One region of the Ethanoligenens sp. genome, then DNA from elsewhere that is predicted to be linked to it. Evidence: predicted binding sites of a transcription regulator. Region 1 holds the regulator's gene; the other holds the start of a gene.
The links. The regulator CtsR, encoded in region 1, represses protease genes until heat stress. The targets are predictions, from matches to a motif close to AAGGTCAANNAAGGTCAAAT.
Positions count from the first base shown of each region.

Region 2: a site for CtsR is predicted at 2,252-2,271, ahead of clpB (ATP-dependent chaperone ClpB). Genes of this name have one in related genera too.

Region 1 is NZ_JBDNLG010000003.1:49,243-53,968, forward strand. It holds gene ABF463_RS01020 (YdcF family protein) at 5-772, shown strand; gene ABF463_RS01025 (hypothetical protein) at 790-1,044, opposite strand; gene ABF463_RS01030 (hypothetical protein) at 1,180-1,305, opposite strand; gene ABF463_RS01035 (CtsR family transcriptional regulator) at 1,657-2,112, shown strand; gene ABF463_RS01040 (UvrB/UvrC motif-containing protein) at 2,127-2,669, shown strand; gene ABF463_RS01045 (protein arginine kinase) at 2,666-3,712, shown strand; gene ABF463_RS01050 (ATP-dependent Clp protease ATP-binding subunit) at 3,727-4,726, shown strand, end outside.
Region 2 is NZ_JBDNLG010000001.1:59,396-64,121, reverse strand. It holds gene ABF463_RS00355 (undecaprenyl-diphosphate phosphatase) at 1-812, shown strand, start outside; gene ABF463_RS00350 (LytR/AlgR family response regulator transcription factor) at 1,306-2,040, shown strand; gene clpB (ATP-dependent chaperone ClpB) at 2,336-4,726, shown strand, end outside.

The DNA of each region.
Region 1 (4,726 bases):
TTTTATGCAGCGACGAACACTTGTTGGACATATTGCCCGTGTTGCGGTCGGCCTGTTGCTGATGGCTACCGCATTGCCGCCCATGCAGCTGAAAGTGATGAACAGCTTTGTCCTGATGCCGGTTTTTCTCGGTGTGGCCGTCATTTTCCTGCCTGCCCTGTTGTGGCTCATCCGTAGGCTTTGCGGCAGGTATGCACGGCCGGTGTTGCGCCTGCTTGCAGCTGTTTGCATTATGGTTTTGGGTTGGCTGCTTGTGTCGTTCGGCGTGATTTTTGCCCACAGCTTTGGAGAAGTGCCTCCACAGGATGCCACCGTGGTGGTGCTGGGTGCAAAGGTGCAAGGCAAGGTGCCCACCATCGACCTGATGGGTCGGATAGATGCTGCGGGTACATATCTGCGCGCGCATCCCCGGGCGTTCTGTATCGCCACGGGAGGCAAAGGCCCGGAGGAAGCGATTACTGAGGCGGAAAGCATCCGGGATACACTCATGTGGCGGCACGGCATTGACCCATCCCGTATCGCGATGGATGACACGTCTACCAACACCATGCAGAACCTGCACAACGCGCGGACCATTATCCGCAAAAAGGGTCTTTCTACCCATGTGGCGCTGGTGTCGGATGGTTTCCATCTTTATCGTGCCGGCATCATCGCTCGGCGGAAAGGGCTGACGCCCTATGGTGTCCCGGCCGATACCGATTGGCGGCTGCAAGGGTATCTCTATCTGCGGGAGATTTTCGCTCTGCCCAAGACCTTGCTGTTTGATCGGTAGAGGTGCCTGAAACAAAGTTATTTCTGTTTTCTTTTTGTGTTCCGGGCAGGTTTTGAAGAGCGCGGATGTGCTTTTTGATAGCGCCGCAGAAAAATGTCCGCGATAAACGCCGAGAAAAAGGCGATCAGCGTGCCGACGATGCTCATGTGGGACGATGTGTTCGTATAGGTGAAAATAGGAGAAAACGGCAGAGGTATAAAATACCCGATGCATTGCCAGAACAGCAGGATTGCGACGGCCAGCAGATACCGGGTCAGTTTATCTTTATTCATAGTCCTATCCTTTTTATTGCAAAGAAAGCGGTTCCTTTTATTGTACCAAAAATGTATGGTAAAAACAACGCACGGAAAAAGCGCCGGAAACTCTTGTTTCCGGCGCTTTTTCATAAGAGAAGGGGGTAGAGGGGCTCAGTCGTCACAGCCGCCGAAGCCGCTGTTCCCGTTGCCGCAGCAGCAGAACAGAACGACGAGGATAAGTATGATCCAAAGGCAGGAGTTGTTGCTTCCTCCAAAGAAACCATTGCCACAAGACATGCAAAAGACCTCCTTTCAATGCTTTCATCAACATATTATGGCGAACGCCTGTCTGGGGTTCCTGCGTCGCCTTCGCCTATATGTGAGCGGGCTTTCCGCATCCGGTCTGCGCCGGATACTATCAGCATATGCATTTGCGCTGAAGTGTGCTATTTTATGAGAGGGTGCTGAACCGCTTTTTAAGTAAAAACATCTTGCCGGGGTAAAAAAACGTGCTTGGTGCCGAAAAATGTACCAAAATGGTATATAAATTAAGCTAAATCTCTCTGAGCCCTATTGACTTGATGGAAAAATGAGATATAATAAAGTCAAAAGGTCAAGGAAAGTCAAATGATGATAGGGGGTGCTTGTATGAAACTCAGCGACATGATTTCCGATATCATCCGACAGATGCTGCGCGAAGCAGACAACGGCATCGCGGAGATCCAGCGCAATGAGCTGGCAAGTCGTGTCGGCTGTGTGCCAAGCCAGATCAATTACGTTATCACTTCACGCTTTACGCCCGAACAGGGCTATATTGTCGAATCCAGACGCGGCGGCGGCGGATACATCCGTATCTCCCGCGTGCGGCTGGAGAGAGGGCAGACGATCATGCATGTGATCAATGCGGTCGGTGAGAAGCTGGATCGGGAAACAGCCCGCATCTTTTTATCCAACTTGCGCGAGGGCGGTATCCTGAGTGCGGCATCCGCGGGGCTTATCGGCGCCGCTCTTTCGGACCCAGCGCTGCGGGCCGCGCCGCAGGAGATGAGGGATGCGCTTAGGGCGACCATCTTCAAGCAAATGCTGGCCGTCTTGCTCAAATAAAGGAGGCAACAATTATGCTGTGTGACCACTGCGGAAAAAACGAAGCCACCGTCCATTTTCATGAGGCTGTCCACGGGCAGACCCACGAAGTACATTTGTGCAGCGAGTGTGCGGCCAAGATGGGGTATGACAAGCTGCTTGCCAGCCACGCCCCGTTCACCGGGATGACGCCGGACTGGCAGGATTTTCTGGGCAGCCTCTTTTCACAGGCGATGCCCAGCCACGGACCCGCAGGGAAATCATGCAGCTTTTGCGATACCACCTTTGAAGAGTTTGCCAAAAACGCCATGGCGGGCTGCCCGCACTGTTATCGAACATTTTATCAGGAATTGCTGCCGTCCATCGAACGCATCCACGGGAAAACCCATCATGTGGGTAAGATTCCCCGCAGTGCTTCGCGTGATATCGTCGCCAGAAGAGAAGAGGCCGTCCGGCTGCAACAGGTCGGTACCCTCAAGCACCAGCTGGACGACGCGGTATCTAAACAGGAATATGAACAAGCAGCTAAGCTGCGCGACCAGATCAAGGCCATTGAGCAGGGGGGTGAGGAGCAATGAAGTGGTATTTGGAAACCGGTCCCGAAGGGGATGCCGTTATCAGCACACGGGTACGTTTGGCACGGAATATCAGCGATATGCCGTTTCCCTGCAAGATGAATCTGGAACAGGCACGCAAGGTGGAAGAACTGACCAGAAATGCATTGATGGCTGATCAGGCGGTTGCGCAGGAGTTTGATTATATTGATATGGAGAAGCTGACGCCGTCGCGCGCAGTTTCCTATGCCGAGAAACATCTCATCAGCCCCGAATTTGCCAAAGAGCAGGCGGGCCGCGCACTTTTGCTTAAAAAGGACGAATCCGTCAGCATTATGATCAATGAAGAAGACCATATTCGCATTCAGGCGCTTTATGCAGGGTTCCGGCTGGAAGAAGCGATGGAGACAGCCAATCAGATCGACGACCTGTTGGACGAGCATTTGCACTATGCATTTGATGAGGATTTTGGCTATCTGACGGAGTGTCCTACCAACCTTGGCACCGGAATGCGGGCCAGTATGATGGTTCATCTGCCGGGGCTGACCCGTTCCCGGTCGCTGCCCAGTCTCGCCCAAGCCATTACCAAGCTGGGGTTCACCATCCGTGGATTGTATGGGGAGGGTTCCAAAGGCACAGGCGCGTTTTACCAGATTTCCAATCAAGTGACACTGGGTATTTCAGAAAACGAGGTGCTGCGTTCCCTCACTGGAATTGTGGGGCAGATCATTGCACAGGAGCGTAGTATTCGGGAGGAATTTAAGAAACTCGGCCCGGTGTTTGAGGATCGTATCTTCCGCAGCTACGGTATCTTGACCAACGCGCGGATGCTCACATCCGAGGAATTTATGAAACTCATCTCGGATGTGCGTTTTGGGATTACAATGGGAATCATAACGGAAGTGCCGCTTGAAGCTGTCAATGCTTTGCTGGGGGAGGTACAGCCCGCCACGCTGCAAACCAAGTCGGATCACCAGATGGATGAACGCGAACGCGACATTCTGCGCGCGCAGCTTGTGCGCGAGACCCTTACACACCTGCACTCCAATGAAAATGGGACCACCTGAAGGAGGATACGCACATGTTTGATAAATTTACGGAAAAAGCCGCAGCCGCTCTGAACCTTGCGTTGGAAAGCGCCCGGGATCTTGGGCACACCTATGTGGGAACTGAGCATATCCTGATCGGCCTGCTGCGCGAGGGCAGCGGCGTAGCCGCTAAGGTCCTTGAACAGCACGGCATTCAAGCGGATACAGTGGAAACGCTGGTGGCCGAATCCGTGGGCAAAGGCGCACAGCCATCTCACGTGACGGCACAGAGCCTTACCCCACGCGGCAAGCATATCATTGAGCTGGCCTATATGGAAGCACAGAACCTGGGTCACGGTTATGTAGGAACCGAACACCTGCTTATGGCGCTGCTTCGCGAATTTGATAGTGTGGCGGTAGCCGTCATGGTGCGGCTGGGATGCGACCCCAAAGAACTGTATACGGAAATCGTGCACGCCATCGGCGGCAGCACCCAGCAGCCGCAGGCCAAGGGCGAGGGTGCGGGCGCGGCACCTGTCAATCCGCAGCCTGCACGCCGTGCCAATACCAACACCCCGACGCTCGACCAGTTTGGGCGCGATCTTACCGAATTGGCAAAAGTTTCGCGTCTTGATCCGGTTATCGGCCGCTCGAAAGAAATTGAACGGGTCATCCAGATTCTTTCACGCCGCACCAAAAACAATCCTTGCCTGATCGGTGAACCGGGCGTCGGAAAGACCGCCATCGCCGAGGGACTGGCGGAAAAAATTGTGGAAGGCCGCCTGCCGGAAACACTAAAAGACAAACGGGTGGTCACGCTCGACCTTACGGGCATGATCGCCGGTACCAAATACCGCGGTGAATTTGAGGAGCGCATCAAGAAAGCGTTGGAAGAGGTGCGCAAGGCGGGTAATGTCATCCTCTTTATTGACGAGTTGCACACCATTATCGGTGCGGGTGCAGCGGAAGGCGCAATAGACGCTGCAAACATCCTAAAACCCATGCTGGCACGCGGGGAGATTCAGGTGATTGGCGCGACCACACTGAACGAAT
Region 2 (4,726 bases), on a different contig from region 1:
TCAAGGCGGTGATCCTCGGCATTGTCGAGGGCATCACGGAATTTTTGCCCGTTTCCTCTACCGGCCATATGATTTTGGTTGGTGCTTTTTTGGGAACAGACAAAGGCGCTTACGCACAATTTTTCAAATTGTTTGAGATTTCTATCCAGTTTGGTGCGATTCTCGCAGTCGTGGTGCTGTACCGCAGACGAATCGTGGATGTGTTCCGCCATCTGGGGCGTGGGCAGTACGGATTGCGGTTGACTCTTGGAATCATTGCCGCGCTGGTGCCAACGGTGATCGTGGCAAAACTGCTTTACAAAAAGATTGGCGACTTGTTGATGATTCCACTCCCGGTCGCGCTGTCGCTGGTAGTCGGCGGTATCGCGCTCATCTACTGTGAGCGGGCTTTCAGTAAGAATCGGAAAATCAAACGGATGGAAGATGTTGGAGTCAAAGAAGGATTCGTTATTGGCCTTTTCCAATGTATTTCGTTTCTGTGGCCGGGCTTTTCACGCTCCGCTTCCACTATCATCGGTGGTTGGGTCATTGGCCTGACCACTGTTGCGGCGGCGGATTTTACATTCTTCCTTGCCATTCCTACCATGTTTGGCGCGACAGCATATTCTTTACTTGATGCAAAAATGCAGTTAACCGGCATTGAAATAGCCGCGCTGATCGTGGGATTTGTTGTGGCGTTTCTTGTGGCGTTGATTGTGGTTAAAAAGTTTATCGGATTCTTGAAACATAAGCCTCTCCGCGTGTTCGGCTATTACCGCATCATTGTGGGTGTGCTCATGCTGCTTTGTGTGGCGGTGGGTATTCTGCATTAAGCGTTTCGGTTAAAACGGTTTACATAAAAAACAGCCGAAGACCAGCAAAATTTTGCTGGTCTTCGGCTGTTTTTTACGGAGATTTTGCTGTACGGGAGGGATGCGGCGTGCGCCCACAAACCTGATGGCAGGCGGCATACAGGTACTGTTTTGCATTTTTAAGTCGAATTGTGTGGGTTTTGAGCCAACCCCCCTTTTTTACACAAGAGTAAATGATAGAATATATCATGGAATTTCCAATATTTATGACATTCTATAACCAACAAAATCTATTGACTTTACACGAAAAAGCCGGTATATTTAATAGAAATGTTACTTAATTGAAACTATTTTGTAACTAATACATTGCATGACAATCTTGTAACTTTGGCTGCCTGCATTAGGCAGCTATTTTTGACGGAAACAAAATAACTGCTGTGCAAAATGTTCCGGGGGTATCGGAGCAGCCAGCTGTATGGACGTAATGAAACTATCATGCGAATGAGGCGATAAAATGATCAATATCCTGCTGGCGGCGGCATCGAAAACAGAGCGGGAAACCATTCGGGCGCTCTTTTTAGAAATTCCGATGCAGGTAAAAGTGTATGAGGCGCAAAGTGAAGACGAGGCGCTGCAAGTTGCACGAACAGTGATGCTCTCACTGCTCGTGATTGACACAGAGTTGAAGGATGGTTCAGGACTGCATTGCGCCGCGGAGATCCGAAAGCTGCCACCGTATCAATTGACGTGGCTGATTGTTATCAGCCAATATGCGGATGCTATGCTTGATGCGTTTCGGCAGCTGCATTGTTACGAATTTCTCATCAAGCCATATGATGCGAACTTGTTGAAAAAAACCGGTTATCTGTTATTGAGCAAGGAAAGTACGCAGATGCCAAACAGACCGTTCCGCCTGTTTCACAACGGGCACGACAATTTCAAAGTATATGTGGACGAAATCATTTTTCTGGAAATCAATGCACGGGCGTGTACCATCCATACGGCCAAGCGCAACTACCTGCTCAGCCGGATGCCGCTCAAAGATGTGCTTCGATGCATTAACAGCCCGGATGTGATTCAAACCCATAAGTCATATGCCGCCAATATACGGCATATCCGCAAAATTGAGCGGTACTCCCTTACTTCATGGAACATTTATTTTGACCAATATGAAGAGATTGCGCTGTTAGGAAACAAATACAAAGAAAAAGTACTCCGGCTATTTGAAAATCGTGAGCAGGCAGAATAAGTTCTGTACAGATCGCCTACAACAGGATTAGATTTTGCAGCGTCCGGCGTTTTGTCGGACGCTGCTTTTTCATCTCTAAAAAATGTGATGCGGACAGCATGTATGTATGGGCAAAAATAGGCGAAAATGAAAGAGGAATCATGCAAATAGACGAGCACTTTTTTGCCAATGCGGTTTTTGAGCAAATCCGGCGATAAACCGGATAAACTAACTTTGACTTTCTTTGACCAATCTGCTATACTGGTTTCAAAGAAAAAAACAGGTGCCGTTTGCACCATGTGTAGGAGGAATGGATATGACAATGGAAGAATTCACCGTCAAGGCACAGGAAGCGATTTCCACGTCGCAGGAACTGGCTATCCGGCTGGGCAATCAGCAGGTGGACGGCGAACATCTGCACACCTCTCTGGTACAGCAAAAAGACGGTCTGATTCCCAAATTGTTGGGGTATATGAGCGTTCCGCTCGAACAATACCGCAAGGAGCTGGATGACCAGTTGGCAAAATTGCCGCGTGTGTCCGGCAGCGGCGCAGAGCAGACCTATCTGACCCGCCGGTACAGCACGTTGCTTTTACACGCACAAGATGAGTCCAAAAAATTCAAGGACGAATATACCGGTGTGGAGCATATCTTTATCGCATTACTTAAAGAAAAAGGGACACCGTCAGAAACGGTATTCCGCCATTTCGGCGTCACGCTGGAAAAATTTATGGAGGCACTGCAAAAAGTCCGCAGTAACCAGCGCATTGAATCGCAGGACCCCGAATCCACCTATGATTCCCTGAAAAAATATGGACGCGATTTGGTGGAGATGGCTAAGTCCGGTAAACTGGACCCGGTCATCGGGCGGGATGCGGAAATACGCCGTGCCATCCGCATCCTCTCCCGCCGTACCAAAAACAACCCGGTGCTGATTGGTGAGCCGGGCGTGGGCAAGACGGCAGTGGTCGAAGGGCTGGCACAGCGTATCCTAAAAGGCGACGTGCCGGAGGGACTGCGCGATAAGACGATTTTTGCGCTGGATCTCGGGGCGTTGATTGCGGGCGCGAAATTCCGTGGCGAGTTTGAGGAACGGCTGAAAGCCGTGCTGAAAGACGTAGAGAAATCCGATGGGCGTATCATCCTGTTCATCGACGAAATCCACACCATTGTAGGCGCGGGAAAGGCCGATGGCGCAATGGATGCGGGCAACCTGCTCAAACCAATGCTGGCGCGCGGAGAATTGCATTGTATCGGCGCGACCACCATGGACGAATATCACAAATACATTGAAAAAGATGCCGCGCTGGAACGGCGCTTTCAGCCGATTGTGGTCGATCAGCCATCAGTGGAGGATACCATTTCCATTCTGCGTGGACTAAAAGAAAAATTTGAAATCCACCATGGCGTACGCATCACCGACGGCGCACTGATTGCCTGCGCGGAGCTTTCCAGCAGGTATATCAGTGATCGGTTCTTGCCAGACAAGGCCATTGACCTGATGGATGAAGCCGCCGCCATGATCCGCACCGAAATTGACAGTATGCCAACCGAACTGGATGAACTTTCCCGGCGGATTATGCAGCTGGAAATTGAGCGGCAGGCACTGAAAAAAGAGGAGGATGCCGCCTCGCAGACACGGCTGGTCACGCTCGAAAAAGAGCTGGCCGTTCTCAAAGAAAAGGGCGACCGGATGAAAGCCCAATGGGAAATGGAGAAAAAGGATATTGGGCGTGAAAAAGAGCTGAAACAACAGATTGAGGGCGTGAAACGGGAAATTGAGGAAGCCGAACGGCGCTACGACCTTGAAAAATTGGCAGTTCTGAAAAACGGCAAACTACCCGAATTGCAAAAATCGTTGGAAGAAGAAAAGAAACGCGTTGAGGCATCTGGCGACCATCTGCTCAAAGAAGAAGTAACTGAGGAGGAAATTGCTGAAATCGTTGGCAAGTGGACGGGCATCCCGGTTACCAGACTGGTGGAAAACGAGCGGCAGAAACTCCTGCATCTGGGCGATACCCTGCACCATCGGGTAATCGGGCAGGAACAAGCCGTAGAGGCCGTATGTGACGCGGTCATCCGTGCGCGTTCGGGTCTGAAAGACCCCACCAAACCAATCGGTTCCTTCCTGTTTCTTGGCCCTACCGGCGTGGGCAAGACCGAGCTGGCCAAAGCATTATCTGAAGCACTGTTCGACAGTGAAAACAATGTGGTACGCATCGACATGTCGGAATATATGGAGAAATTCTCGGTCGCTCGGCTGATTGGGGCGCCTCCGGGCTATGTGGGCTATGAGGAAGGCGGACAGTTGACCGAAGCCGTGCGCCGCAAACCCTATTGCGTCATCTTATTTGACGAGATTGAAAAGGCGCATCCCGATGTGTTCAACATTCTGCTCCAGCTGCTGGATGACGGCCGCTTGACCGATAGCCAGGGGCGCACGGTAGACTTTAAAAACACCGTGGTCATCATGACATCCAACCTTGGCAGCCAATATTTGCTTGAAGGCATCGGACCGGACGGCGGCATCGCGCCCGAAGCGGAAGCTGCGGTGCAGAAAGAACTGCATTTGCATTTTAAACCGGAGTTTCTGAACCGCATTGACGAGACGGTTCTGTTTAAACCGTTGAGTGAGGCGGAAATTGTGCGCATTATTGATCTGGCATTGAGTGCCATCCAGAAGCGCATGGACGACCACCGCTGGACA